Rhodopseudomonas palustris: one gene and its partner. Each later gene encodes a partner of the first gene's protein in a complex. Links are inferred from orthologs where the notes say so. Each region holds a gene or a part of one and is shown in the gene's direction. Other genes may lie near its edges. The genes, in order: trxA and trxB.

What was found.
Region 2: the proteins of trxA (region 1) and trxB are in contact, whole or in part, in a crystal structure (PDB 1F6M), measured with the Escherichia coli proteins. The link is inferred for Rhodopseudomonas palustris from one-to-one orthologs.

The regions. Positions count from the first base shown.
Region 1 is NZ_CP140155.1:3,808,038-3,820,126, reverse strand. Bases 9,325-12,089 are described here. They hold trxA (thioredoxin), read left to right. Parts: upstream 9,325-10,429; coding sequence 10,430-10,750; downstream 10,751-12,089. Other genes in these bases: SR870_RS17180 (folylpolyglutamate synthase/dihydrofolate synthase family protein), read right to left, coding at 11,843-12,089; SR870_RS17185 (metallophosphoesterase family protein), read right to left, coding at 11,071-11,820; addA (double-strand break repair helicase AddA), read left to right, coding at 9,325-10,335. Outside these bases: SR870_RS17220 (sensor histidine kinase), read left to right, coding at 1-768; tRNA (adenosine(37)-N6)-threonylcarbamoyltransferase complex ATPase subunit type 1 TsaE, read left to right, coding at 765-2,282; SR870_RS17210 (PilZ domain-containing protein), read left to right, coding at 2,394-2,708; SR870_RS17205 (nucleotidyltransferase family protein), read left to right, coding at 2,910-3,632; double-strand break repair protein AddB, read left to right, coding at 3,704-6,853; more of addA, read left to right, coding at 6,850-9,324. UniProt on the Escherichia coli protein: Participates in various redox reactions through the reversible oxidation of its active center dithiol to a disulfide and catalyzes dithiol-disulfide exchange reactions.
Region 2 is NZ_CP140155.1:2,719,643-2,735,463, forward strand. What follows is about bases 6,524-9,292. They hold trxB (thioredoxin-disulfide reductase), read left to right. Parts: upstream 6,524-7,309; coding sequence 7,310-8,275; downstream 8,276-9,292. Other genes in these bases: SR870_RS12285 (DoxX family protein), read left to right, coding at 6,524-6,548; SR870_RS12290 (Lrp/AsnC family transcriptional regulator), read right to left, coding at 6,570-7,052; SR870_RS12300 (LysR family transcriptional regulator), read left to right, coding at 8,278-9,201. Outside these bases: SR870_RS12255 (DUF3309 family protein), read right to left, coding at 1-130; peptide-methionine (R)-S-oxide reductase MsrB, read right to left, coding at 249-662; peptide-methionine (S)-S-oxide reductase MsrA, read right to left, coding at 694-1,404; carB (carbamoyl-phosphate synthase large subunit), read left to right, coding at 1,892-5,221; transcription elongation factor GreA, read left to right, coding at 5,454-5,930; more of SR870_RS12285, read left to right, coding at 6,141-6,523; SR870_RS12305 (ParA family protein), read right to left, coding at 9,499-10,179; SR870_RS12310 (hypothetical protein), read right to left, coding at 10,330-10,725; SR870_RS12315 (hypothetical protein), read right to left, coding at 10,826-11,128; SR870_RS12320 (hypothetical protein), read right to left, coding at 11,281-11,505; SR870_RS12325 (hypothetical protein), read left to right, coding at 11,784-12,194; SR870_RS12330 (hypothetical protein), read right to left, coding at 12,281-12,586; SR870_RS12335 (SDR family oxidoreductase), read right to left, coding at 12,633-13,493; SR870_RS12340 (DUF4142 domain-containing protein), read left to right, coding at 13,783-14,364; SR870_RS12345 (D-amino acid dehydrogenase), read right to left, coding at 14,475-15,785; alr (alanine racemase), read right to left, coding at 15,782-15,821.

The DNA.
Region 1 (12,089 bases):
AGCGACACCGAGAACGTCGAGCGCGCGCTACGCGAGCGCAACGAGGCGCTGGAGACCGCCGATCGCATCAAGATCGACTTCGTCCATCACGTCTCCTACGAGCTGCGCTCGCCGCTGACCACGATCATCGGCTTCGCGCATCTGCTCGGCGATCCGAGCACCGGCCCGCTCAACGACAAGCAGTCCGAGTACATCGCCTACATCACCTCGTCGACCAACGCGCTGCTGGCGATCATCAACAACATCCTCGATCTCGCCAGCATCGACGCCGGCGCGATGACGCTCAATCTCGGGCCGATCGAGATCCGCCGCACCATCGCGGCGGCCGCGGAAGGCATTCAGGACCGCCTCGCGCGCGACCAGATAACGCTCGACATCGACACCGATCCGGCGATCGGCGAGTTCGTCGGCGACGAGCGCCGCGTCGTGCAGGTGCTGTACAATCTGCTCGCCAACGCGATCGGCTTTTCGCCCAGCGAGGCGACCGTGAAGCTCGTCGTCCGCAAGAAGGGGACCAGCGTGGTCTTCACCGTGACCGATGCGGGTCCGGGCATCGCGCCGGCGCTGAAGGACAAGGTGTTCGATCTGTTCGAGAGCGATTCCCAGGGCTCGCGGCACCGCGGCCCGGGCCTCGGCCTGGCGCTGGTGCGCTCCTTCGTCGAACTGCACGGCGGCAAGGTCGAGGTCGATTCGGTGGTCGGGCACGGCACCTCGGTGATCTGCGAATTCCCGATCGAGCCGACCGCACAGCGCAACGCCGCCGAATGACGGGTCCGGCGACATTCTCGGTCGCGCTCGCCAACGAGACGGCGACGGCGCGGCTGATGGCGGACATTGCGCTGCTGATAGGCCCGGGCGACGTCGTCACGCTGTCGGGCGATCTCGGCGCCGGCAAGACCGCCGCGGCGCGGGCGATGATCCGCTACCTCGCCGGCGACGACGAGCTCGAAGTGCCGAGCCCGACCTTCACGCTGGTGCAGAGCTACGACCTGCCGCCGTTCCCGCTGCTGCACGCCGATCTGTATCGCGTCGACGATCCCTCCGAACTCGACGAGATCGGGCTGTCGCCGCTGCCGGACGGCGTCGTCGCGCTGATCGAATGGCCGGAGCGCGCGCCCGGCGCGATGCCGGCGGACCGCATCGACATCGCGCTCAGCCATCGGCCGGCGCTCGGCTCGATGGCGCGCGCCGCCGAGATCACCGGTCACGGCAGGGCGGCGGCGCAGGTCGAGCGGCTGGCGGCGCTGCGCAGCTTCATCGAGACCTCCGGCTATGCCGAGGCCGAGCGCCGCCACATGCCGGGCGACGCCTCGACGCGATCCTATGCGCGGCTGGTCAGGGCCGACGAATCGCTGATCCTGATGAACGCGCCGCGGCGGCCGGACGGGCCGGCGCTGTATTCCGGCAAGAGTTACAGCGCAGCCGTCCATCTCGCCGAGGACGTTCGTCCGTTCGTCGCGATCGCCGGCGGTCTGCGCGCGCGCGGCTTCTCGGCGCCGACGATCCATCATGCCGATCTCGATTCCGGCTTTCTGATCACCGAGGATTTCGGTACGGCAGGCTTTGTCGAGGGGACGCCGCCCGAGCCGATCGCCGAGCGCTATCAGGCCGCGGTCGACATGCTGGCGGCGCTGCACGGCCAGACGCTGCCCGAGACGCTGCCGCTGCCGCAGGAGGACTACGCGATCCCGGCGTTCGACACCGACGCGATGCTGATCGAGGTCGGGCTGATGCCGGAATGGTACCTGCCCGACCGCGGCGCGCCGGCCTCCGCGGCGCTGCGCGGCGAATTCGTCGCGATGTGGCGACGGCTGCTCGACGGCATCGCCGGCGAGACGCGGACCTGGGTGCTACGCGACTTCCACTCGCCGAATCTGATCTGGCTCGCCGCGCGCAGCGAGATCGCCCGCGTCGGCGTGATCGATTTCCAGGACGCCGTGCGCGGGCCGGCCGCCTACGACGTGGTGTCGCTGCTGCAGGACGCCCGCATCGACGTGCCCGAAGCGCTCGAACTGGCGCTGCTCGGCCGCTACATCAAGGCCCGGCTCGCCGCCGATCCGGGCTTCGATCCGGCCGGTTTCGCGCGGCTCTATGCGGTGATGTCGGCGCAGCGCAACACAAGGCTGCTCGGCACCTTCGCGCGGCTGAACCGGCGTGACGGCAAGCCGCAATATCTGCGCCATCAGCCGCGGATCTGGACCTATCTGGCCCGTTCGCTGGCGCACCCGTCGCTGGCCGGGTTCCGCGACTGGTATCAGGCAAATGTACCGGCGCCGCGCTGATTTGAACGGTCGGCTTTACGTCTTGTTAGCCGGGCTTTCGCTAGGTTGATTGCCTGCGTAATCTTCCCAGGAATGGCCCCTCGTGGTCGCTGTTCGGGGCGAGGAAAAGAGATGGCTGGCGAACGTAACAAGGATGGGCGCGTCGTATTCGAACGCGGAATCCGGGCGCAGATGATGGCGATCGACGGCACCTGGCGCCGTCCCTGCATGCTCGAGGACGTCTCCGAGTCCGGCGCCAAGCTGACCGTCGAGGGGTCGGTCGAAGGGCTGAACCTCAAGGAGTTCTTTCTGCTGCTGTCGTCCACGGGCCTGGCCTATCGCCGCTGCGAGCTGAGCTGGGTCAATGGCGACCAGATCGGCGTCAGCTTCCTGCGCCACGACAAGAAGAAGAAACAGGTCGCGCGCGCGGCGGCCCCCGCCGCCTGACGGCCGTCGCACGCCGGGCATGATTGCGCCGGATCGCCGCGCGACGCTGTTCGCCCGGCGGATGTCGCATCGGCGTCATGGTTCACGATTACCTCAAGACCGCTGAGATGTGACCGCCAGGCTGGCCGCCGATAGACCGGCCGGTGCTGCGTGATACAATCGATTCGCACGAATCCGGTTCGGTCCCAACAACGAGCGACGATGTCCGTTCAACCTTCAAAAGCGATGGTTCTCGCCGCCGGCTTCGGCGTGCGGATGCGCCCGCTGACCGACCACAAACCCAAGCCGCTGGTGCCGGTCGCCGGCAAGCCGCTGCTCGATCATGTGCTCGACCGGCTCGCCGACGCCGGCGTCGCCGAGGCCGTGATCAACGTGCACTATCTGCCGGACCAGATCATCGATCACACCGCCGCGCGCACCAGCCCGCGCGTGATCATCTCGGACGAGCGCGACGTCGTGCTGGGCACCGGCGGCGCGGTGGTCAAGGCGCTGCCGCTGCTCGGCGAAGCGCCGTTCTATCATCTCAACGCCGATACGCTGTGGATCGACGGCGTACGGCCGAATCTGACGCGGCTCGCGGATGCGTTCGATCCGGCGCGGATGGACATTCTGCTGCTGATGGCGCCGACCGCGGGCAGCATCGGCTATGCCGGCAAGGGCGACTTCGCGATGGCCGCCGACGGCACTCTGCGCAAGCGCAAGGAGAACGAGGTGACGCCGTTCGTCTATGCCGGCGTCGCCATCATGCAGCCCGCGATCTTCAAGGATGCGCCGCAAAGCGAGTTCTCGCTGACGCGGATGTTCGACCGCGCCGCCGAGCGGCAGCGGCTGTTCGGGCTGCGGCTCGACGGCGTCTGGATGCATGTCGGAACCCCGGACGCGGTCGCCGCCGCCGAGCGCGCCTATCTGGCCAGCGTCGCGTGAAGCGCCGCCCGGCACCTCCCGTGCCGGTCCGCGCCATGCCATGATCGCCCGATCGGCGAATCAGGATTTTCATGCGCGTTTTCAGTGTCCCGCCCTCCGCGCCGTTTTTGCGCACGACGATCGAAGCTCTGGTCGACGGCCGATTGATCGAGGGCTTCGACGCGCGCGCCAGGCCCGAGAGCCTCGCCGAGGCGACGCTGTATCTGCCGACCCGCCGCGCCGGTCGCCTCGCGCGCGACGTCTTTCTCGACGTGCTCGGAACCGACGCCGTGCTGCTGCCGCGGATCGTCCCGCTCGGCGACGTCGACGAGGACGAACTGGCGTTCGCGCAGGCCGCGACCGGCGCGGCCGATCTCGACATTCCGCCGGCGCTCGACGGCCTGCCGCGTCGCCTGTTGCTGGCGCAACTGATCGCCGCCTGGGCCAAGGGCCTGCGCCCCGGCGATCCGCTGCAATCGCCGCTGGTGGTCGGCGGCCCGGCCTCGACATTGGCGCTGGCGGACGATCTGGCGCGGCTGATCGACGACATGGCGACGCGCGGCGTCGATTGGGCGGCGCTCGACACGCTGGTGCCGGAGGCGTTCGACCGCTACTGGCGGCTGACGCTGGATTTCCTCAAGATCGCCGGGCAGTGGTGGCCGCAGCATCTGCGCGAGAGCGACCGCATCGAGCCGGCGGCGCGGCGCGATCTGTTGATCGAGGCCGAAGCGGCGCGGCTTGCGGCGCATCGCGGCGGGCCGGTGATCGCGGCGGGCTCGACCGGCTCGATGCCGGCGACCGCGCGCCTCCTGCACGCCATCGCCCAACTGCCGCATGGCGCCGTGGTGCTGCCGGGGCTCGACACCGAACTCGACGAGGCGGCGTGGCAGATGATCGGCCCGGTGCACGACAAGCAGGGCAAGCTCGTCTCGCCGCCGTCGCCGAACCATCCGCAATTCGCCATGCACGCCCTGCTGGCGCGCATGGGATTGGAGCGGCGCGACGTTATCCGCCTCGGCGAAGGCAAGCGCCACGGCCGCGAACTGCTCGCTTCCGAGGCGATGCGGCCGTCGGCGGCGACGGCATCGTGGCACGACCGGCTCGCCGACCCCGCTATCGACCAACTGATTGGCGACGGCACCCATGGCCTGACGCTGATCGAGGCGCCGAACTCGGAGATCGAGGCGCTGACGATTGCCGTCGCGCTGCGCGAGGCACGCGAGCGCGGCCAGTCCGCCGCTTTGGTGACGCCGGATCGCGCGCTGGCGCGCCGCGTCGTCGCGGCACTCGGCCGCTGGAATCTTCCGGTCGACGATTCCGGCGGCGACTCGCTGATGGATACGCAGGCCGGCATCTTCGCCCGGCTCGCCGCCGAGACGGCGTTGCACGGCTGCGAGCCGGCGACGCTGCTGGCGCTGCTGAAACACCCGCTGCTGCGGCTCGGCCGCGACGCGCACGGCTGGCGCTCCGCGGTCGAGACGCTGGAATTGGCGCTGCTGCGCGGCACCCGGCCGGCGGCCGGCAATGAAGGTCTGGCCAAGGAGTTTGCGCACTATCGCGCCGAGTTGACGAAGCTGAGGCGCAACGAGGCGAGCGCGCTGCACAAGTCGGAGCCGCGCGCGCGGCTCGGCGACGACGCGCTCGACGGTGCCGAGACGTTGATCGTGGCGTTGCGCGCCGCGCTGGCGCCGCTCGAAAGCGTCGGCGCCGACCCGCTCGATCTGTGCGCGTTCGGGCAGCGTCATCGCGACGTGCTGATCGCGCTGTCGATCGATCACGACGAAAATGCAGTCGCGTTCGAAGGGCCGCAAGGATCGGCGCTGCTGAAAGCGTTCGACGATCTCGCCGCGGTCGCGCCGCTGAGCGGCGTGATGGTGCCGCCGCATGACTACGCGGACGTGTTCGAGACTGCTTTCGGGGATCGCACCGTGCGCCGGCCCGAACTCGCCGATGCGGCGCTGCGGATCTACGGCCCGCTCGAGGCGCGGCTGACGCAGCACGATCGCGTCGTTCTCGGCGGGCTGGTCGAAGGCGTCTGGCCGCCGGCGCCGCGGATCGATCCGTGGCTGTCGCGGCCGATGCGCCACGAACTCGGGCTCGATCTGCCGGAGCGCCGGATCGGCCTGTCGGCGCACGATTTCGCGCAACTGCTCGGCGCGAATGAAGTGATTCTCACCCACGCCAATAAAGTCGGCGGCGCGCCGGCGGTGGCGTCGCGGTTCCTGCACCGGCTCGAAGCGGTGGCGGGCAAGCCGCGCTGGAGCGACATCAAGGACCGCGGGCAGACGTATTTGGACTACGCGCTGGCGCTGGATCGGCCCGAAAAGGTCGTGCCGATCGCCCAGCCGGCGCCGAAGCCACCGCGCGAGGCCCGGCCGCTGAAGCTGTCGGTCACCGCGATCGAGGACTGGCTGCGCGATCCCTACACGATCTACGCCAAGTTCATTCTCGGCCTGTCGGCGATCGACCCGGTCGACATGCCGCTGTCGGCGGCCGATCGCGGCTCGGCGATCCACGAAGCGCTCGGTGACTTCACCCAGCGCTTCCCCGATGCGTTGCCGGACGATCCGGCGCGGGTGCTGCTCGCCATCGGCGAGAAGCACTTCGCGCCGCTGATGGATCATCCCGAGGCCCGCGCGCTGTGGTGGCCGCGCTTCGCCCGCATCGCAGCCTGGTTCGGCAATTGGGAGCAAGCGCGCCGCGCCGACGGCCCGCGCGTGTTCGCCGAGCGCGACGGCAGCCTGTCGATCGCGCTCGACGGCGGCCGCAACTTCGTGCTGACCGCGCGCGCCGACCGGATCGAGCATCGCGCCGACGGCAGCTACGCGATCCTCGACTACAAGACCGGCAACCCGCCGACCGGCAAGCAGGTGCGGATGGGGCTGTCGCCGCAACTGACGCTCGAAGCCGCGATCCTGCGCGAGGGTGGCTTCGACGGCATCGACGCGGGCGCGTCGGTGAGCGAGCTGACCTACGTCAAGCTCAGCGGCAACTCGCCGCCCGGCGACGAGCGCGTGCTGGAACTGAAGATCGAACGCAAGGACGAGCCGCAGTATCCCGACGATGCCGCAGCCGAGGCCCGCGCCAAGCTCGAAGCGCTGGTCCGACGTTTCGACGACGAGGCGCAGCCTTATCACGCGCTGGTGCTGTCGATGTGGGCGCAGCGCTACGGCCGCTACGACGATCTGGCGCGGATCAAGGAATGGTCGGCCGCTGGCGGCGTCGGGGAGGCGCAGCGATGAGCGGCCCGCGCAGCATTCCGGATCAGGCCCGCGAGCGCCAGATCCTCGCCTCCGATCCGTCCGCCTCGGTGTTCGTCTCGGCCAATGCCGGCTCCGGCAAGACGCATGTTCTGGTGCAGCGCGTCATCCGGCTGCTGCTCGATGGCGTGCCGCCGGAGCGCATCCTGTGTATCACCTTCACCAAGGCCGCCGCCGCCAACATGGCCGAGCGCGTCTTCACCACGCTCGGCCGCTGGGTGACGCTCGACGACGACGCGCTGACGGCCGCGATCCGCGCCACCGGCATCAATTCGGTCGCTCCGTCCCTGTTGGCGCAGGCGCGAAAACTGTTCGCCTGCGCGCTGGAGACGCCGGGCGGGCTGAAAGTGCAGACCATCCACGCGCTGTGCACCCGGCTGCTGCAGCAGTTTCCGTTCGAGGCCAATGTGCCGGCGCGGTTCAGCGTGCTGGACGATCGCGATCAGGCCGAATTGATGCAGCGCGCCAGTCTCGCGGTGCTGCTGCAGGCAGCCGCCGCGCCGGACAGCGCCGCCGGACGCGCGCTGGCGCTGGCGATGACCAGCGCGGCGGATATCACCTTCCGCGAGGTGGTGCAGGAAGCCTGCATGAGCCGCGACCGCTTCCTCGGATGGATCGCCCAGGCCGGCGGTGTCGACGGCGCGATGGCGCAACTCTCAGTGACGCTCGGCGTCGCGGCGGAGGACAGTTGCGACAATGTCGAGCGCGACATCGTCGACGGCCCGCATCTGCCGCGGTCGCAATGGCCCACGGCAGCGGCGATGTTCGAACAGGGCAGCGCCAACGATCAGGCGCAGGCCAAGCGGCTGCGGGCGGCGATCGCGCTGTCGGGCACCGCACAGCTCGACAAATATTGCGAGGTGTTCTTCACCAAGGACAACGGCCTGCGAAAAAGCTTCGCGACCAAGAAGATCGCCGATGCCGCGCCCGGTCTGGTCGAGGACCTCAAGCGCGAGGGCGCGCGGCTCGAGGATCTGCTGGAGCGCCGCCGCGCGTTGCTGATGCGCGAGCGCACCCGCGCGCTGCTGGTGATCGCCTTCGACGTCGCCGAGCGCATCCGCCGCGAAAAGCAGGAGCGCGGGCTGCTCGATTATGATGATCTGATCGACCGGACGCTGCAGATGCTCGACAGCGGCGCGTCGAGCTGGGTGCATTTCAAGCTCGATCGCGGCGTCGATCATGTGCTGATCGACGAGGCGCAGGACACCAGCCCGAAGCAATGGGACATCGTCGCGCATCTGATCGCCGAATTCACCGCCGGCGAGGGCGCGCGCGAGGGCGTGCGGCGCACGGTGTTCGCGGTCGGCGACGAGAAGCAGTCGATCTTCTCGTTTCAGGGCGCGGTGCCGAAGGAATTCGCCGAGCGGCGCGATCTGCTGCAGCGGCGCTTCCACGGCGCCGGGCTCGCCTTCGAGAAGGTCAGCTTCAACTACTCGTTCCGCTCCGGCGCCACCATCCTGCAGTCGGTCGATCACGTGTTTCGCGATCGCGACATCTACCGCAGCATTCACGCCGACGACGCCTATCCGCTGCATCAGGCGCTGACCGATGCAGGCCCCAGCCTGATCGATCTGTGGCCGCTCGAAGTGCCCGACGACAAGCAGGACATCGAAGGCTGGCGCGCGCCGTTCGATGCGGTGTCGGAAACCAGCCCCGAAGTGCGGCTGGCGCACAAGGTGCAGGCCGAGATCGCGTCGCTGATCGGCAGCGGCACCATGACGGGGTCGCAAGGCGACCGGCGTCGGCTGCGCTATGGCGACGTGCTGGTGCTGGTGCGTCGCCGCGGCTCGGCGTTCGATGCGGTGATCCAGGCCTTGAAGCGCGGCGGCATTCCGGTCGCCGGCGCCGACCGGCTGAAGCTGACCGAACACATCGCGATCATCGACCTGATGAATCTGGCGGACGCGCTGCTGCTGCCGCAGGACGATCTGGCGCTCGCGGTGGCGCTGAAGAGTCCGCTGTTCGGGCTCGACGACGACGATCTGTTCCGGCTGGCGTGGCGGCGCAAGGGCTCGCTGCGCGCCGCGCTGCGCGAACACGCGGCGGGCGATCCGAAACTATCAGCCGCGCTGCATCGCCTCGACACCTGCGCATCCCGCGCCCAGGCCGAGACGCCGTTCGGCTTCTACGCCTGGCTGCTCGGCGGCGATGGCGGCCGCGCCCGCATGCTGCGCCGGCTCGGGCCGGAAGCCAATGACGCGCTCGACGAGTTTCTCGAACTGGCGCTGAGCTTCGAGCAGAAGCAGCCGCCGTCGCTGCAGGGCTTCGTCGCGTGGCTGCGCGCCGCCGATACCGAGATCAAGCGCGACATGGAAATCTCGCGCGACGAGGTCCGCGTCATGACCGTGCACGGCGCCAAGGGGCTGGAAGCGCCGGTGGTGTTCCTGGTCGATACCACATCGTCGCCGGCCGATAGCCAGCGGCTCAATCTGATCCGGCTGCCCGGCGGCAATGCGCAGCCCGGCGCGCCGTCCGCGATGGTGTGGGCCGGCCGCAAGGCCAACGATCCCCGCGTCGTCGAGCAGGCCCGCGCCGCGATGATCAGGGAGACCGAGGACGAATATCGCCGGCTGCTTTACGTCGCGATGACGCGCGCCGCGGATCGGCTGATCGTCGGCGGCTGCATGCCGGGCAATCGCAACGATGTCCGCGCGCTGTCCTGGTACGATCTGATCAGCAAGGGTCTGGAGAGTTCGGGTTTGGCGATGCGCGCGGTGCCGCCGCCGGATGGCGCGGTGAAGCGTTATTGCCGTCCCGAGGACGAGACCGTCGAAGCCGCCGCGCCCGAAGCACCGCCCGCCGCGTCGCCGCTGATCGTGCCGGATTGGTTGCGCCAGGCCGCGCCGGCGCAACGCGCGTCCGACGACGTGCTGCGGCCATCCGATTCCGACGAGTCCGATGCCCGCCGCCTGCGCCGCGGCGAGTCGGAGGCGCAACGCCAGCGCGCCTTGCAGCGCGGCACGCTGGTGCACCGGCTGCTGCAGTCGCTGCCCGATCTGCCGGCGGATGTTCGCGCCGACGCAGCCGCGCGCTATCTCGCCCGCAATGCGAAGGATTGGAACGACGAGGACCGCGCCGCGCTCGCCGCGCGGGTGCTGCAGGTGATTGCTGACCCCCGCTTCGCCGCTGTCTTCGCGCCCGGCAGCCGGGCCGAGGTGCCGGTCGTCGGCCGGGTGCAGCGCCATGGCCAACCGGTACTGGTGTCCGGCCAGATCGACCGGCTGGTGGTGACCGACGCCGAGGTTCTGATCGTGGATTTCAAGACCAACCAGTCCCCGCCGGCGACGCTGGCCGAAACGCCGCCGGCCTATCTGCGCCAGCTTGCGCTGTACCGGGCCGTGCTGGCGCTGCTGTATCCACAGCGGATCGTCAGGGCCGCCCTGCTGTGGACGGAAACGCCTGAAATCATGGAGATTTCAGCCTCTGCGCTGGACGCGGAGCAGGCCGTGCCGCCGATCGCGTGAGCGCGCTTGACCCCGCCCCGGCGCGTTCATACTTTGAATTCAGCTCCCCGGCGCGATTCCCGCTGCGCCATCATCCGCTTTCACGAGGTATTCCATGGCCGTAGGCAAGGTGTCAGACGCCGATTTCGAAGCTGAAGTTCTCAAGGCGGAGGGGCCGGTCGTGGTGGATTTCTGGGCCGAGTGGTGCGGCCCCTGCCGCATGATCGCGCCGGCGCTGGACGAGATCTCCGGCGCGATGGGCGACACGGTCAAGATCGTGAAGCTCAATGTCGACGAGAGCCCGGTCACCGCGTCGAAATACGGCGTGATGTCGATCCCGACGCTGATGATCTTCAAGGGCGGCGAGATGGCCTCCCGCCAGGTCGGCGCCGCGCCGAAGGCCAAGCTGCAGCAGTGGATCAGCTCGGCGGTCTGAGCCGCGCCACTGAACGTTCTGCAACGGCCGGCATCCGCCGGCCGTTTGCGTTTCAGAGGGCAAGCACACCACGCGAACGCCGCGCCCGCGTCGCCCCCACCCTAGCCCTCCCCCGCAAGCGGGAGAGGGACCGACCGTGCCCGGTGATAGACCTTGTCTCGGATCGCTTCGTCAGCGGACGCGGGGGCACCAGCACTGCCCCTCCCCACGCACGACGCGCCCCCTCTCCCGCACTTGCGGGGGAGGGCTGGGGTGGGGGCGACACGGGCAGAGCGCGGGCGACTCCTGCCCTCGAGCTCGCGCAGAAGCAGTCGATCCGTTCAGGCTGCTGGCCTGACCCATCCGCTCGCCAGCGTGTCGGCATAGGCCGCCATGCCGTTCCGTCGGGCGAGTGCGGCCATCGCGGCGTGGTCGTAGGGGATCAGGCGAAGCGAGACCCGCCATTCGCCGTTGGCGCGATCGAGGATCGCGTAGCTCGCGTCCGGCGTGCCGGTCTGCATCAGATGCGGATACGGCACGCGATCACGATAGCCGGGACAGCCGGCGCTACCGGGATTGACGATCAGCCGGCCGTCGCGCAGGCGCACCGCGCGGGGGATGTGGGTGTGGGCGCACAGGATCAGCGATTGCGCGATGCCGTCGGCATGGGTCTCGATCGCGGCGAGATCCGACATCCGGATCGCGCCGTCCGGGTTGACGGTTTCGAGCCAGTAGGTCTCGTCGTTGCCGGGCGTGGCGTGGCAGAGAAACACCGCGCCGTCGAGCACGTGCGTCGCCGGGATACTGCGCAGCCAGTCGAGATGATGGGCGTCGAGCTGATCGAACGCGATCTTGTCCCACGCGCCCATGTCGTCGCGCGGGCGATCGAGCAGATAGCGGTCGTGATTGCCGAGCACCACCGTGATGTCGAGCGCCATCAGCATGTCCAGCGTCCGCCGCGCGTCGAGCGGGCCGCTCGCCATGTCGCCGAGGCAGACGAGGTGGTCGACGCCCTGCCTGCCGATATCGGCCAGCACCGCCTCCAGCGCCGCGTAGTTGCTGTGCATGTCGGCGATGGCGGCGATCCGCATGGCGGGTCTCGTTCGGTTGGGGTCAGTTCGGCGGCGTGCCGTTGAGGCTCAGCACGTGGCCGGCGAGATACAGCGAGCCGGTGATCAGGATACGCGGCGGCAGCTCGTAGGCAAGGCCGGCGATCCGCCGCAGCGCGGCGTCGACGCCGTCGGCGAGTTCGACCCGCAGGCCGAGCGCACGTCCGGAATCGGCGAGCGCTTCCGGCGCCATCGCGCCGGCGCGGTCGGGGATCGGTACCGCGATGACGTGGCGCGTCAGTCCGGTGAAA
Region 2 (15,821 bases), 1.1 Mb from region 1 along the record:
GAATCACGATCAAAACCACGCCGATCAGGCCGGTCAGGCCGTGGCCCTGGCCGTAGCCGCCGAAGCGCTGGCTGAGGCCGCCGAGCAGCAGGATGATCAGGACAAGGATGAGAATGGTTGCGATCGACATATCGCCCTCCCCGGCCGGGTGGCGGGGCGCGAGCGCCGCTCCGGCTCTGGAGAAATGATATGCCTGATCTCGGCGATTGCGACCCGCGCGCCGCGCCCGCTCCCCTCAGGGAGTGGGACTATCTCGGCTTCAGCTTCAGCGCGGCCGAATTGATGCAGTAGCGCAATCCGGTCGGTCCGGGGCCGTCGGGAAAGACGTGGCCGAGATGGCCGCTGCAGCGCGAGCACAGCACCTCGGTGCGGACCATGCCGTGGCTGACGTCGCGCTCCTCGTCGACATGGGCGGCCTCGGCCGGCGTGGTGAAGCTCGGCCAGCCGCAGCCGGAATCGAACTTCGCATCAGACTCGAACAGAGTCTGGCCGCAGCCGGCGCAGACATAGGTGCCGGGGGTGTGATCGTGCTCGTACTCGCCGGAGAACGGACGCTCGGTCGCCTTTTCGCGCAACACGGCATACTGCATCGGCGTCAGTTCCTTGCGCCACTCGGCCTCGCTCTTGGCGACCTTGCCGGGCATCGTCTTGGTATCGGTCATGGCAACTCCTGAACCTTCGGGCGATCCACCGCTAGTTCGTGACCTTGGCGCTGCTCACCAGCGTCGGCTTTTCCAGATAGTCCTTCGGAAACAGCTTCTTCAGGTTCTCGATCTTCGGCAAATCATTATAGACGATATAGGGCTGGGTGGGATGCAGCGTCAGGTAGTCCTGATGATACGCTTCCGCGGCATAGAAGCCCTCCAGCGCGCCGACCTTGGTGACGATCGGCTTCTTGTAGACGCGCGCCGCATCGAGCTGCGCGATATAGGCGTCGGCGACCTTTTTCTGCTCGTCGTTCAGGGTGAAGATCGCCGAGCGATATTGCGTGCCGGAATCCGGGCCCTGCCGGTTGAGCTGGGTCGGATCGTGCGCCACCGAGAAGAAGATCTGCAGCAGCTTGCCGTAGCTGATCTGCTTCGGGTTGTACTTGATCTCCACCGCCTCGGCGTGGCCGGTGACGCCGGTCGAGATCGTCATGTAATTGGCGGTCGCCTTGCTGCCGCCGGAATAGCCCGACACGGCGTTGAGCACGCCCGCGGTGTGCTGGAACACGCCCTGCACGCCCCAGAAGCAGCCGCCCGCGAACACGGCGGTCTGGGTGCTGTCCGCCGGGATGGCGTCGAGCGCCGGCGGCGGGATCACCACCGCCTCCTCCGAAGCGAGCGCGGGTGCAAAGGCGGCGGACAGCGCCAGCGCGCCCAGGGCGGCGGCGCGAAGAGCAAGACGGCTGATGGAGCGCATGGGCTTTCCTCGCGGATTCGATGGGCATTGCGGGGACGGACGGCGGGCGGTTGCGGCCCGCGCCGTCACCCGCGGCTGTCCAAGATACGCAGCTCCGCGCCGATTGTTACGAAACGGGGGACACGAGTGCGTGAGGCCTCAGGCCGTGAGGGCTGCGCGCACCAGGCGGTCGGTTCCACAGCAAGTAAGGTTAACTCAGCTTCGCGCTGGATCGTCGGGCCGCAAAGCGCCACAGTGCGGTCGGCCCGGTGGCGGAAGATCAACGCGGGGGCGGTGCAACGCTCTTTTTTCCTGGTTCAAGTCCAGGCTGGGCCTCCAACCACCGAAATTGGTGGTTGACGGGCGGCTGCAAGCCCTTTCGCGGTCGCGGAAACTGGTTTAAGACACGCCCGCGCGCCTGGGAAGCCCGGCGCTTGTAGAACAAGGGACGCGCGGCTGCGCGCCCTTTTTTTGTGCCCGAAATTCCCGCCCGCGTCAGCGAGATTTGATGCCCAAACGAACAGACATCTCCACCATCCTCATCATCGGCGCCGGTCCCATCGTGATCGGCCAGGCCTGTGAATTCGACTATTCCGGCACCCAGGCGGTCAAGGCGCTGAAGCAGGAAGGCTACCGGGTCGTCCTGGTCAATTCCAATCCGGCCACGATCATGACCGATCCGGAACTGGCCGACGCGACCTATATCGAGCCGATCACGCCCGAGATCGTCGCCAAGATCGTCGAGAAGGAACGCTACGTCATCCCGGGCGGCTTCGCGCTGCTGCCGACGATGGGCGGCCAGACCGCGCTGAACTGCGCGCTGAGCCTGCGCAAGCTCGGCACGCTGGAGAAGTTCGACGTCGAAATGATCGGCGCCACCGCCGACGCCATCGACAAGGCGGAGGACCGCGAGCGCTTCCGCGAGGCGATGACCAAGATCGGCCTCGAAACGCCGCGCTCGCGCCAGGTCAAGAACCTGCCCGACGCGCTGCGCGCGCTCGACGAGATCGGCTTCCCGGCGCTGATCCGGCCGTCCTTCACGATGGGCGGCACCGGCGGCGGCATCGCCTACACCAAGGCGGAGTTCATCGAAATCGTCGAGAGCGGCATCGATGCGTCGCCGACCAGCGAGGTGCTGATCGAGGAATCCATCCTCGGCTGGAAAGAATACGAGATGGAGGTTGTCCGCGACAAGAAGGACAACTGCATCATCGTCTGCTCGATCGAGAATCTCGACCCGATGGGCGTCCACACCGGCGATTCGATCACGGTGGCGCCGGCGCTGACGCTGACCGATAAAGAATACCAGATCATGCGCGACGCCTCGCTGGCGGTGCTGCGCGAGATCGGCGTCGAGACCGGCGGCTCCAACGTGCAGTTCGCCGTCAATCCGGACGACGGCCGGCTGGTCGTGATCGAAATGAATCCGCGGGTGTCGCGCTCCTCGGCGCTGGCCTCGAAGGCGACCGGCTTCCCGATCGCCAAGGTCGCGGCCAAGCTCGCGGTCGGCTACACGCTCGACGAAATCGCCAACGACATCACCGGCGGCGCGACGCCGGCGGCGTTCGAGCCGACCATCGATTACGTGGTCACCAAGATTCCCCGCTTCGCCTTCGAGAAATTCCCCGGCGCCTCGCACAATCTGACGACCTCGATGAAGTCGGTCGGTGAGGTGATGGCGATCGGCCGCACCTTCCAGGAGAGCCTGCAGAAGGCGCTGCGCGGCCTCGAAAGCGGCCTCACCGGCCTCGACGAAATCGAGATAGACGGGCTCGGCCGCGGCGACGACAAGAATGCGATCCGCGCCGCGCTCGGCACCCCGACGCCGAGCCGACTGCTGCAGGTCGCGCAGGCGATGCGGCTCGGCTGGACCGACGACGAGATCTTCAACTCCTGCAAGATCGATCCGTGGTTCCTGGCGCAGTTGCGCGGCATCGTCGAGATGGAGAACAAGGTCCGCGCCAGCGGGCTGCCGGACCATGCGTTCGGAATGCGGACCTTGAAGGCGATGGGCTTCGCCGACGCCCGCCTGGCAGTGCTGGCCGGCAGCACCGAAGCCGAGGTGAAAGCCAAGCGCCGCGCGCTCGGCGTGCGTCCCGTGTTCAAGCGGATCGACACCTGCGCGGCGGAATTCGCCTCGCCGACCGCCTACATGTATTCGACCTACGAGTCGCCGTTCGCCGGCCCCGCGTCCGACGAAAGCCACCCCTCGGCCAAGGACAAGGTGATCATCCTCGGCGGCGGCCCGAACCGGATCGGCCAGGGCATCGAGTTCGACTATTGCTGCTGCCACGCCTGCTTCGCGCTGCACGACGCCGGCTACGAATCGATCATGGTCAACTGCAATCCGGAAACCGTGTCGACCGACTACGACACCGCGGACCGGCTGTATTTCGAGCCGCTCACCGCCGAGGACGTGCTGGAGATCATCGACACCGAGCGCAGCAACGGCACTCTGAAAGGCGTGATCGTGCAGTTCGGCGGCCAGACCCCGCTGAAGCTGGCGCGCGCGCTGGAAGCCGCCGACGTGCCGATCCTCGGCACCTCGCCGGACGCGATCGACCTCGCCGAGGACCGCGACCGCTTCAAGCGCATCCTCGACAAACTTCGTCTCAAGCAGCCGAAGAACGGCATCGCCTATTCGGTCGAGCAGGCCCGCCTTGTCGCCGCCGAACTCGGCCTGCCGCTGGTGGTGCGCCCGTCCTACGTGCTGGGCGGCCGCGCGATGCAGATCATCCGCGAGGACAATCAGCTCAGCGATTATCTGCTCGGCACCCTGCCCGAGCTGGTGCCCGGCGACGTCAAGGCGCGCTATCCGAACGACAAGACCGGCCAGATCAACACCGTGCTCGGCACCAACCCGCTGCTGTTCGACCGCTATCTGTCGGATGCCACCGAGATCGACGTCGACTGCCTGTGCGACGGGAAGGACACGTTCATCGTCGGCATTATGGAGCACATCGAGGAAGCCGGCATCCACTCCGGCGATAGTGCCTGCTCGCTGCCGCCGCATTCGCTCGATGCGCCGATGATCGCCGAACTCGAACGCCAGACCCGCGAGCTCGCGCTCGGGCTCGACGTCGTCGGACTGATGAACGTGCAGTTCGCCATCAAGGACGGCGAGATCTACGTGCTCGAGGTCAATCCGCGCGCCTCGCGCACCGTGCCGTTCGTCGCCAAGGTGATCGGCATGCCGGTGGCGAAGCTCGCCGCAAGGATCATGGCCGGCGAGAAGATCGCCGACCTCGGTCTGAAGAAGCGCAAGCTCGACCATGTCGGCGTCAAGGAATCGGTGTTTCCGTTCGCGCGCTTCCCCGGCGTCGACACCGTGCTCGGCCCGGAGATGCGCTCGACCGGCGAAGTCATGGGGCTCGATCGCTCGTTCGAGATCGCGTTCGCCAAGAGCCAGCTCGGCGGCGGCACGCGCGTGCCGCGCAAGGGCACGGTGTTCGTGTCGGTCCGCGAAAGCGACAAGACCCGGATCGCCGACGCGGTGAAGCTGCTGCACGAGGTCGGTTTCAAGGTGATCGCGACCTCGGGCACCCAGCGCTATCTCAGCGACCACGGCATCCCGGCGGAAAAGATCAACAAGGTGCTGGAAGGCCGGCCGCACATCGTCGACGCGATCATGAACGGCGAAGTGCAGCTCGTGTTCAACACCACCGAGGGGCCGCAGGCGCTGGCGGACAGCCGGTCGTTGCGACGCGCTGCCCTCTTGCATAAGGTTCCGTATTACACCACTCTTTCGGGGGCCGTGGCCGCCGCAAAAGGAATACGGGCCTATCTGGGCGGAGACCTTGAGGTTCGGACCCTGCAGAGCTACTTTTCCGAGACCTGATCATCACCGGGCGCGTGGCGCGCCCGGCAAATTTGATTGGCAACGACGCCGGCAGGACGGGAACCCGCCAGCATCTGGATTGTTTGATCCGGCGTTTCGCGGCGACCCAGGGTACGGCTGGAAGTATTCTCGGGGCACCGCTTTGGCGGTTCGCTCCCTTTTTGTAAGCTGACGACATCGCGGATGCGCAGACAGCGGCGCACCGCGACGAATGCTGAAGGATGAAGGCAAGATGGTCGAAAAGGTACCGATGACGGCGGGCGGCTACGCCGCGCTTTCGGACGAATTGAAGCAGCGCCAGTCGGTGGATCGTCCGCGCATCATCGAGCATATCGCCGAGGCGCGCTCGCATGGCGACCTGTCCGAAAACGCGGAATATCACGCCGCCAAGGAAGAGCAGTCGCACAACGAGGGCCGCATCGCCGAGCTCGAGGACAAGCTGGCGCGCGCCGACATCATCGACATCAGCAAGCTCAGCGGCGACACCATCAAGTTCGGCGCCACCGTGACGCTGATCGACGAGGACACCGAGAAGAAGGCGGTGTGGCAGATCGTCGGCGAGAACGAAGCGGACGCCAAGAAGGGCAAGATCTCGATCACCTCGCCGCTCGCCCGCGCGCTGATCGGCAAGACCAAAGGCACCTCGGTCGAGGTCGTCGCCCCGGGCGGCGCCAAGGCCTACGAGATCGCCAAGGTCGAGTGGCGCTGACGCCTGCTACTACGGCAGAACGATCGAGCTGAAGGCCGCCGCGGGCGGCCTTTTTGCTGCGTCGAAGCGGGCTGATCTGCGAGCACGGGACCGATCACGCGCGATCGAATCGAAATCACTTGTCCGTGTTGCTGTTCTGCGGGTGATGGACAATGACGCGCGCCGCCAAGTATCCACCGGCGATCGACATCGACCAGGGGGATACCGAACGTGGATAGTTTCGCAGCCAGGTGGCAGCCCTTCGCCCTGAGCCTGTTTCGCTTTGTCACCGGCCTGCTGCTGCTTCAGTACGGCATCGCGAAGCTGTTCAAATATCCGGCCGTCCCTTACTTCGCGAAGGTCGAGCTGTTTTCGCTGATCGGGGCCGCCGGCACGCTCGAACTGGTGCTCGGTGCGCTGCTGATGCTCGGACTGTTCACCCGCCCGGTGGCGTTCATTCTCTCCGGCGAAATGGCGTTCGCTTATTTCCTCGGCCACATGTTCAAGGGCGACACGCCGGTCTGGCTGCCGCTGCTCAACGGCGGCACCGCGGCGATCCTGTTCTGCTTCGCCTGTCTGTATCTGGCGACGGCGGGCGGCGGGCCGGTCAGCATCGACCGGATGATCCGCGGGCGCTGACGGCGTCGCGGTGGCGCCCGTTCAGGTCGCCGCCGCTTTCAATTCCAGCGGCACCGCCGGGGCATATTTCGAATTGCGCAGCACCAGCGAGGTCCGCACGTTGCGCACGTGCGGCGCGGCCGTCAGATGAGCGACGAAATTCTGGAACGTCGCCATGTCGGGCGCCACGCATTTGAGGATGAAGTCCACCTCGCCGGACAGCATCCAGCATTCCCGGACCAGCGGCTCGTTGCGGACGAATTCCTCGAAACCGCGCAAATCGGCTTCGGCCTGGCTCGACAGATGCACCGAGGCGAACACCGTGACGTCGAAGCCGAGCTGGGCCGGATCGAGCAATCCGCGATAGCCCTGGATGTAGCCTTCCTCTTCCAGCGTCCGGACCCGCCGCAGACAGGGCGGCGGCGAGATGCCGACCCGCTTCGCCAATTCGACATTGGTGATTCGGCCGTCTTCCTGGATTTCCTGGAGAATCTTGAGGTCGATCTGATCGAGGCTCTTGGACACGCGGCGAAATCCCGTGTTGCGGATTGGGCGGAAAATCGTCCCCCTCATAACGCACTTGCCCAAACTTGCGCAATTTTATTTCGCGATGCTCACAACTCGTTTGCCAAACATGGTGGGAAATCCTGCACGGACGTGTTGCAAATCTTGCATAGCTCACCAGATAACATAGACTTCCGGATGAAATCTTCCGCCCAACGGCGATGCCCCTGCCAGGCAAATCCCTGCTTCGCGCCGCCCTATCTCTGGGGAGCTGAAACGTGCCCAGTCGAGTCCAGGCTAAAGTTGTGATCATCGGTTCCGGACCGGCCGGTTACACCGCCGCGATCTATGCCGCGCGAGCCATGCTCGAGCCGATCCTGATCCAGGGCATCCAGCCCGGCGGGCAGCTCACCATCACCACTGACGTCGAGAACTATCCCGGTTTCGCCGACGTCATCCAGGGCCCCTGGCTGATGGAGCAGATGGAGAGGCAGGCCCGGCACGTCGGCACCAAGATCGTGACCGACCTCGTCGTCGATCTCGACCTCAGCCAGCGCCCGTTCAAACTGACCTGCGACAGCGGCGACGTCTACATCGCCGATACGGTTATTCTGTGCACCGGCGCGCAGGCGCGGTGGCTCGGCATCCCGTCGGAGCAGACCTACAAGGGCTTCGGCGTCTCGGCCTGCGCCACCTGCGACGGCTTTTTCTATCGCGGCAAGGACGTCGTCGTGGTCGGCGGCGGCAACACCGCGGTCGAGGAAGCGCTGTTCCTGACCAATTTCGCCGCCAGCGTCACCATCGTGCATCGCCGCGACCATTTCCGCGCCGAGCGCATCCTGCAGGATCGCCTGTTCAAGCACCCCAAGATCAAGGTGATCTGGGACAGCGCGATCGACGAGATCTGCGGCAGCGACGGACCGACCAAGGTCACGCATGTGCGGCTGAAGAACGTCAAGACCGGGGCGCTCAGCGAGGTTCGCGCCGACGGCGTGTTCATCGCCATCGGTCACGCGCCCGCGACCGAACTGGTCAAGGACCAGCTCAGGCTGAAGCCGTCCGGCTATGTCGAGGTGGCGCCGAACTCCACCGCGACCTCGGTTCCCGGCGTGTTCGCCGCGGGCGATGTCGCCGATGAAACCTATCGCCAGGCCGTCACCGCTGCGGGCCTCGGCTGCATGGCCGCGCTGGAAGCCGAACGCTTCCTCGCAGTGCGAGCCAGCGAACGCCAGGCGGCGGAGTAGTCATGGCTCGACACCGCGACGGGTTCACCGATATGGATTGGGACAAGCTCAAGGTCTTCCACGCCGCCGCCGAAGCCGGCAGCTTCACCCATGCGGGTGAGCAGCTCGGTCTGTCGCAATCGGCGGTGTCGCGCCAGGTCAGCGCGCTTGAGCAGGAACTGTCGGTGTCGCTGTTCCACCGGCACGCCCGCGGCCTGATCCTGACCGAACAGGGCGACCTGCTGTTCCGCACCGCGCACGACGTCTTCATGCAGTTGCAGGCGGCCCGCGCCAAGCTGACCGACAGCCGCGAGCGGCCGAGCGGCGACCTCAAGATCACCACCACGCCCGGCCTCGGCATCCACTGGCTGGTGCCGCGGCTCGGCGAATTCACCGCGCTGTATCCTGAGATCCGGATCTCGCTGATCGTCACCGACGAAGAACTCGACCTCTCGATGCGCGAGGCCGACGTCGCGATCCGCACCCGCAAGCCGACCCAGCCCGACCTGATCCAGCGCAAGCTGTTCTCGATCGGCTTCCACGCTTATTGCTCGCCGGAATACATCAAGCACTTCGGCACGCCGCGGACGCTCGAGGAACTCGACAATCATCGCCTGATCATGCTGAGCGACAGCCAGGTCCCGCCGCATCTGCAGAACCGGAGCTGGCTGGTCGATGCCGGCCGCAACGGCTCCGGACCGCGCGAGCCCTACTTCAAGGTCAACAACATCCTCGGTCTGGTGCGCGCCTGTCAGCAGGGCCTCGGCATCGCCGCGTTGCCGGACTACCTGGTCGAAGACCCGAACCGGCTGGTGCAGTTGTTCGGCGAGGAAGACTCGATCCAGCTCGACACCTACTTCGTCTATCCCGAAGAGTTGAAGACGGTGGCGCGCGTGCAGGTGTTCCGCGATTTCGTCGTCAACAAGGCGCAGCGCTGGCCGAGCTGAAGACCCCGGTCCCCGCATGACTGACATGCGGGCGGACCGCTTGCTGCGATGCGCTTTCGCAGATCAAATGGCTTCACGCTGAGGGTTCGCACTACGCATGTCCCCCTCCTCCAGTGGTGTGGAGTCTCAGTTACCCCTCTTGGAAGGTGATTGTGTCGGCCGCACTTGGCCACGACCTTAGCCGGGCTCCTCGCGAGCCCGGTTTTTTTTGGCACGTATCGCAGGTCGACGGGCGCGGATTCGACGATCGATCACGGGCTCAACGCGCGGATCCCCGCGCGCCTGAGTCGAAGCAGCTTACGCGGCCTGCTTGTGCATCGCGCCGCCGGCCGAACCGGCCCCACGGATCGCCTTCACCGAGCGCTCGATCGCGGCCCAGAGACGGTTGATCTCATAGGCGGCGCGGCCTTCGGACGCATACTCGCGAGCGCCCTGACCTTCGCCGAGCGCCATCAGCAGGTCGGCGCGGTTGGTGATCTGGCCGCCCCAGACCGGAGCCTTGAACTTCGCCAGCGCGTCGCGGGCGATGGTCACGATCCGGCTCTCGACTTCGTCACGCAGAGCCGGCGCACCGTTCAGCACGATGGCGTAAGGCTTGCGATTGGCGCGGCAGGTTTGGATCGTATCCTGCACCGCGTTGACGTCGAACACCCCCGGACGCGCCGGAATGATCACCATGGTGGCATTGCGGATCGCGTCTTCGACCACCGCGGACAAATTCGGCGGGGTGTCGATGAACACCCATTCGATGCCGTCGCGCTTGGCGGATGCGACGATCTCGCCGACCGACCGCGTCGCAGTGCGCAGCGGCGGCTCGTTGGTACCACGCAGCTTGTGCCACAACGTCAGCGAGCCCTGCGGATCGGCATCGATCAGCAGACACGGGCGCGACGCTTTGTTGACATGAGCAGCCAAGTGCGCGGTCAGGGTGCTTTTCCCGGAGCCGCCCTTACGCGACGCAAAGACGATGACGTTCATACGATGGCCTCCCGATTCACCAATAGTTGACAAAGGTGAATCAGGACGCTGATTCGTGAAAGACAAAATTGCATGCAGCGACTCGTGCGTTGCCAGATTGCATCGGCAGATGGCTTTTGAGTCACACTAATCGCTTGCCACCCGCAGTCATCAAGCCTTCATGCGCGATTCGCCCGCATCGTCGGATGCCGTGGCTGCCGCGCCGGTTTGCTGATCCGGCACGAACGGTGTGATGTCGCGGCCCTTCTTGCGCTGCCGCTCGACCCATTTCCGCTCGACCCAGCCCAAGGTGCGCGCGGTCGGCTTCTCCAGCGCGGGCACGTCCTGCGCAATCAGGACGAGGCCCAGCGGCAGCATCCAGAACCCCAGCACGGGCAGGAAGCTGAACACTCCGCCTCCGATCAGCAGAACGCCGACCGGCAGACGGACGTATTTCGACGTCGGCCGGCGCAACCATCCGACGAAATGCGCGGGCTTCGGGGGCAGTTTCGACTCGAACCAAGCCAGATGGCGATCGAGTTCCGCGCGATGGTCGGTTTCGTTCACAGTCTTCTCCATCCCAGGGAGATAGGATGGGGGCTCGAGCGTTGCCAGACCCGCCGCTGCCGGGAGCACTTGCACATCGCCATGCCCGCCGCCCGGCCGGTCAGCGGCGCTCGCGTGGGGCGGATTTCTGGATGCGCTTCGGCTTGACGACGGCAGGCTTCGCCCGAACCGATCTGTCCGCACGCAAGCGTGAAGGTGGCGGACCGAAATGGACCCGGCAGGCCGGCGTCAGCCGCGCCTTGTTCTGAACCATGCAGACCGTAATCCGATCGACGTCCGGCACGAACGCACCGCACAATCGCATCGCGTCGCCGCTGCACGCCTGCTGCTGGTCCGCCGTGTAGGCAGCCGCACCTGTCGATGCCAGCGGCAGGCTCGCCACCACCAGCAGCAGAGCAGCCACTCTGCCTTCCCAACCAAATCCGATCATGCGCCCCCCGATGTCTTCGCGCCGCGAATAATCTCATGGTTCAGCAATCGAGCCGAATTCTGAGGGAGGCGCGCTCGCATGGCAAGCTGCAGCGCATCGCAGTTAGGATCCACTCGGCCGACGTCTCACGCCTCATTGGCGCCGACGCCGCGGCTATCGAGCAGGCTTTGTCCTTTGGGTGTGACTTCGTAGCTGCGCGACGTCGAACCGCCGGGCACCACGGCGACGAAACCTTGCGACACCAGATGATCGAGCTCCAGTCGCTGCCCCGCATTGAGATCGCGCCCCGCGGTTCGCGCGATATCGACCAGGACCGCGATGGCCTCGTCACTCGGCTCGAACTGTCCCACGGCGCGCCTCCCTGACTCAGTGCGATGCTTTGCGGCGGTGCAACGTCTGCGCTGGAACGTCGTTCCCGCCTGAGGCCCAGATCGAGCTTCATCATCTGAAGCGGGCGGATCAGCAGGCTTTCTTCGCAACGACTGTCGCGACCGGTCGGAGACGATTCGAGAGCGGCGTCCAATCATCGCGACACAATTTCGTCATAAACCCGCTGGTTGCAATTCCATTGGAGCGGTGAAATTGTATCAGTATAGGCGCCGATTCCCGTCAATCTGATTGTAGACCCATGTTCCAGCTGTTCACCCGAACGAATTCCGAAACTCAATTCAAGGCTCGTTCGTCGACACGGGATATGGCCACGGATGCCGCGCGTGTCGCCTCCGTCGCCGGGGCGATCGACGACGCGCTCAGGTCGGCGCGGGCCGAATATGCCGGCCTCGCTCAGCGCGTTAACGATGCGACGGCCCGCGCGGCGATCACCGCGGGAAACGACTCCGACGAATATCTCGATCGGGAGCCCGCCAATTCAGCGCTCCAAAATCAGCTGAACGCTGACATCGCCAATGGCGAAAGGCGGCTCTTCGAGCTCGACGTCAGCATCGGGCATTTCAAATTTCTGAAAGCCGCGCTGACAACCCGCTTCCCCGATCACGCGGCGACCTCAGCCACCGTCGGGATGCAGAAATCATCGTCGTAGCTCTGCGCCGCTTCCCGCATCCTCAATCGACGCCAAAGCCTCACAGAGACGAAAGCATTGACGGTGCTTAGGCCGCGGCGCCAGACCTAGCTCTTTGTAATCTGCTGAGCGCCTGCCTTCTTCAGCGCGGTCTCCACCACCGACTCTTGCGATGCGCCGCATTTGATCGACACGTCGATCATCCCGTTCAGTTCGGGCTCGGTGTGTTTCTCGACGCCGGGATGGCCGCTCTCCGCATCGGCGCCTGCGATTTTCGATCCGGAACTGTTTTCCTCGCCGCGCGCGGTGACGAGGATCGCGGCGCGGTCGATGCCGTATTCCTGCACGAGCTGCTCGACCGCGAGCTCTGCGCCCCTCCGCGTGGAGAATTCTCCGCTGATGGCCTGCTGCATGTTCTCGTCTCCCTCTCGGATTGTTGCGCCTGTCGGCAACGCCGGTTCAGATGAAGGGTTTCCCTCCGGTCACCGCGACCGTCGTGCCGGACGTGTAGCTCGACCGCGGATCGACGAGCATGACGTAGGCCGTCGCCAGTTCCGCTGGCTGACCGGCGCGCTTCATCGGCACACTTTCGCCGAAATGCTCGACGGCCTCTTCGGGCATCGTCGAGGGAATGAGCGGCGTCCAGATCGGTCCCGGCGCCACCGCATTGGCGCGGATGCCTTTCTCGGCGAGCATCTGCGCGAGCCCGGCGGTGAAATTCTGGATCGCCCCTTTCGTCGTCGCATAGGCGAGAAGGCTCGGATTCGGCACATCGGAATTGATGGATGCCGTGTTGACGATCGCGCTGCCCGGCTTCATGTGCGGCACGGCCGCCTTGGTGAGATAGAACATCGCGTGGATGTTCACCCGGAACGTCAGCTCCCATTCCTCGTCGCTGATGTCGCCGATGTCCTTGAACGTCGCCTGGTGAGCCGCATTGTTGACCAGGATGTCGAGACCGCCGAGCTCATCGACGGCCCGCTTCACGACCGATCGGCAATGCGCCGCATCCTGCAGATCTCCCGCGACCAGAACCGCCTTGCGGCCCTCCTTCTCGATCAGCGCCTTCAGTTCCGCCGCATCTTCCGTTTCGTTCAGATACGAGATCAGAACATCGGCTCCCTCGCGCGCATAGGCGATCGCCACGGCGCGGCCGATGCCGCTGTCGCCGCCGGTGATGACGGCCTTCATGCCCTTCAACCGGCCTGACCCCGTGTAGCTGGTCTCGCCGTGATCGGGCCGCGGATTCATCCCGGCCGTCGTTCCCGGCATCGATTGTCGCTGTTTCGGATAAGGCGGCTTCGGATAAGTCGGCTGCATGGCGGGCTCCTCTCAGGTCGGAAATCAATCGACCCGGGCGCGTGTGGTTCCTGCCGGTGCGCGCGACGTCGACGCGGGATCGCCAGCCGCCGCAGCCTGGGCCGCCCCCGCTACGCGGTCCGTCCCGCCGGTCGCTCGATCCGCCGCGCCCTGCGCCAATCCGCCCGACGAACCGAGCGCAGAGACAGGAACCGTGAGTCCCGTCGCGGCTTGAAGCATCACACGCCGCAACGCCGGTCGCTTAGTTGGCGGCCGGCACGGATGCGAGAAAAACTGAAAGGAAACCTCGATGAAACGCACCGTCCTTGCACTGAGCTGTCTTACGCTCGCCCAGGCCTGCATGCTCCCCACCCACGTGTCCGCCCAGCCGGCGACCGGTCAGACCACCTCTGCCGCATCGCCCAGCATCAGCGCAAATACGCGGCAATTCGTCACGCAAGTCTCGATTTCGGATTTGTTCGAGCTCGCGACCGCCCGGTTGGCCCAGGCCCGCGGCACGGACGAACAGAAGGCTTTTGCGGCTCGAATGATCGAGGACCACGGCAAGACCTCGTCCGAGCTGAAGCGCTTCATCGTGGTCGGAAAGTTCGACGTCGACGTGCCAAGTCAACTCGATGCCGTGCATCAAAGCAGGTACGACGCCCTCAACATGGCGCGCGGCGACGAGTTCACCGCCTTGTACGCAGCCCAGCAGGTCGAGGCCCACAACGAAGCGATTGCGCTGTTCGAAAGCTACGCCGCGAGCGGCGACCATCCCGAATTGAAGGCTTGGGCGGCCAAGACCCTGCCGGCGCTGAAGCACCATCTCGAAATGGCGCAGACGCTCAATCCGAACAGCGGAAAGGCCGCAGCCGCACCGACGTCCAAGTAGTGGGACGCCGCACTCCGCAGCACCGCGAATGTCGCGGTGCCGACACTCGCATCTCGGTGGTGAGCCGCTCGGAGTTCCGGTTCTGAACCGGAACTCCGAGCGCGCGATTTTCAAGCCTCTGCGGACGAACCCGCCTCAGCTCCGCGCCAACTCGCCGGACCGATCTTCTGATCGTAGCGCGCCATCGACAGCGCCCGCGCGTCGATCTCGGGCTCGCGGCCTTGAATCTGGTCCGCCACGACGCGGGCGGCGCCGCACGCCATGGTCCAGCCCAGCGTGCCATGGCCCGTGTTGAGGTGAAGGTTGTCGAACCGCGTCGGCCCGATAATCGGCGGGCCGTCGGGCGTCATCGGGCGTAGCCCGCTCCAGAACGTCGCCTTTGAAAGATCGCCGGCGCCCGGAAACAGATCGGTCAGCGACCGATCCAGCGTCACACGCCGGTTGAGCGGCAATCGCGGCTGGTAGCCGCCGACTTCCGCCGTTCCGCCGACCCGGATGCGATCGCCGAGCCGCGTGATCGCGACCTTGTAGCTCTCATCCATCACGGTGGATCGAGGCGAGATCGCTTCGTCGACGATCGGCACCGTGATCGAATAGCCCTTGACCGGATAGACCGGAATATCGACCTCGAGCGGCCGCAGCAGCAGCGGCGAGAAACTGCCGAGCGCCATCACGTAGCGATCGGCCACGAACCTGCCCTTGTCGGTCGTCACCCCGGTCACCGCGCTGCCTTGCGTGTCGATGCTCCGGATCGTCGTCTCATACACGAACTTCACGCCCAGCGCGGCGGCGGCGGCCTCCAGCCGCTGCGTGAACAAATGACAATCGCCGGTCTCGTCGTCGATCAGTCGCAAACCGCCGACGAATGAATGCTGCACCGCGGCCAATCCGGGCTCGGCGCGAATGCAGCCGGCACGATCCAGCACCTCGAACGGGACATTGTACTGACGCAGGATCTCGACGTCGCCGCCGATCGCGTCGAGCTGCGACTGCTTGCGAAACAGCTGAAGCGTGCCTTGGCTGCGCTCGTCATAGGTGATGCCGATGTCGGCACGCAGAGCGCGCAGACAGTCCCGGCTGTATTCGGCGATGCCGACCATCCGCGACTTGTTGAGCGCGTAGCGGCTCGCGGTGCAGTTGCGCAGCATCTGGAATATCCAGCGCCACATCGCCGGATCGGCCTGCGGCCGCACCACCAGCGGTCCGTGACGATCGAGCATCCACTGAATCGCCTTGCGCGGCACGCTTGGGCCGGCCCATGGCGAGGCATAACCGGGCGAGACTTCGCCGGCATTGGCGAAACTCGTCTCCAGGCCCGGGCCGGGCTGACGGTCGATTACGGTGACTTCGAAGCCGGCCTTGGCCAGATAATACGCCGTCGTGACGCCGATCACGCCGGCCCCCATGACCAGAACTCTCATGACACCATCTCTTTCCGAAGTTCACTGTCCTGCGGC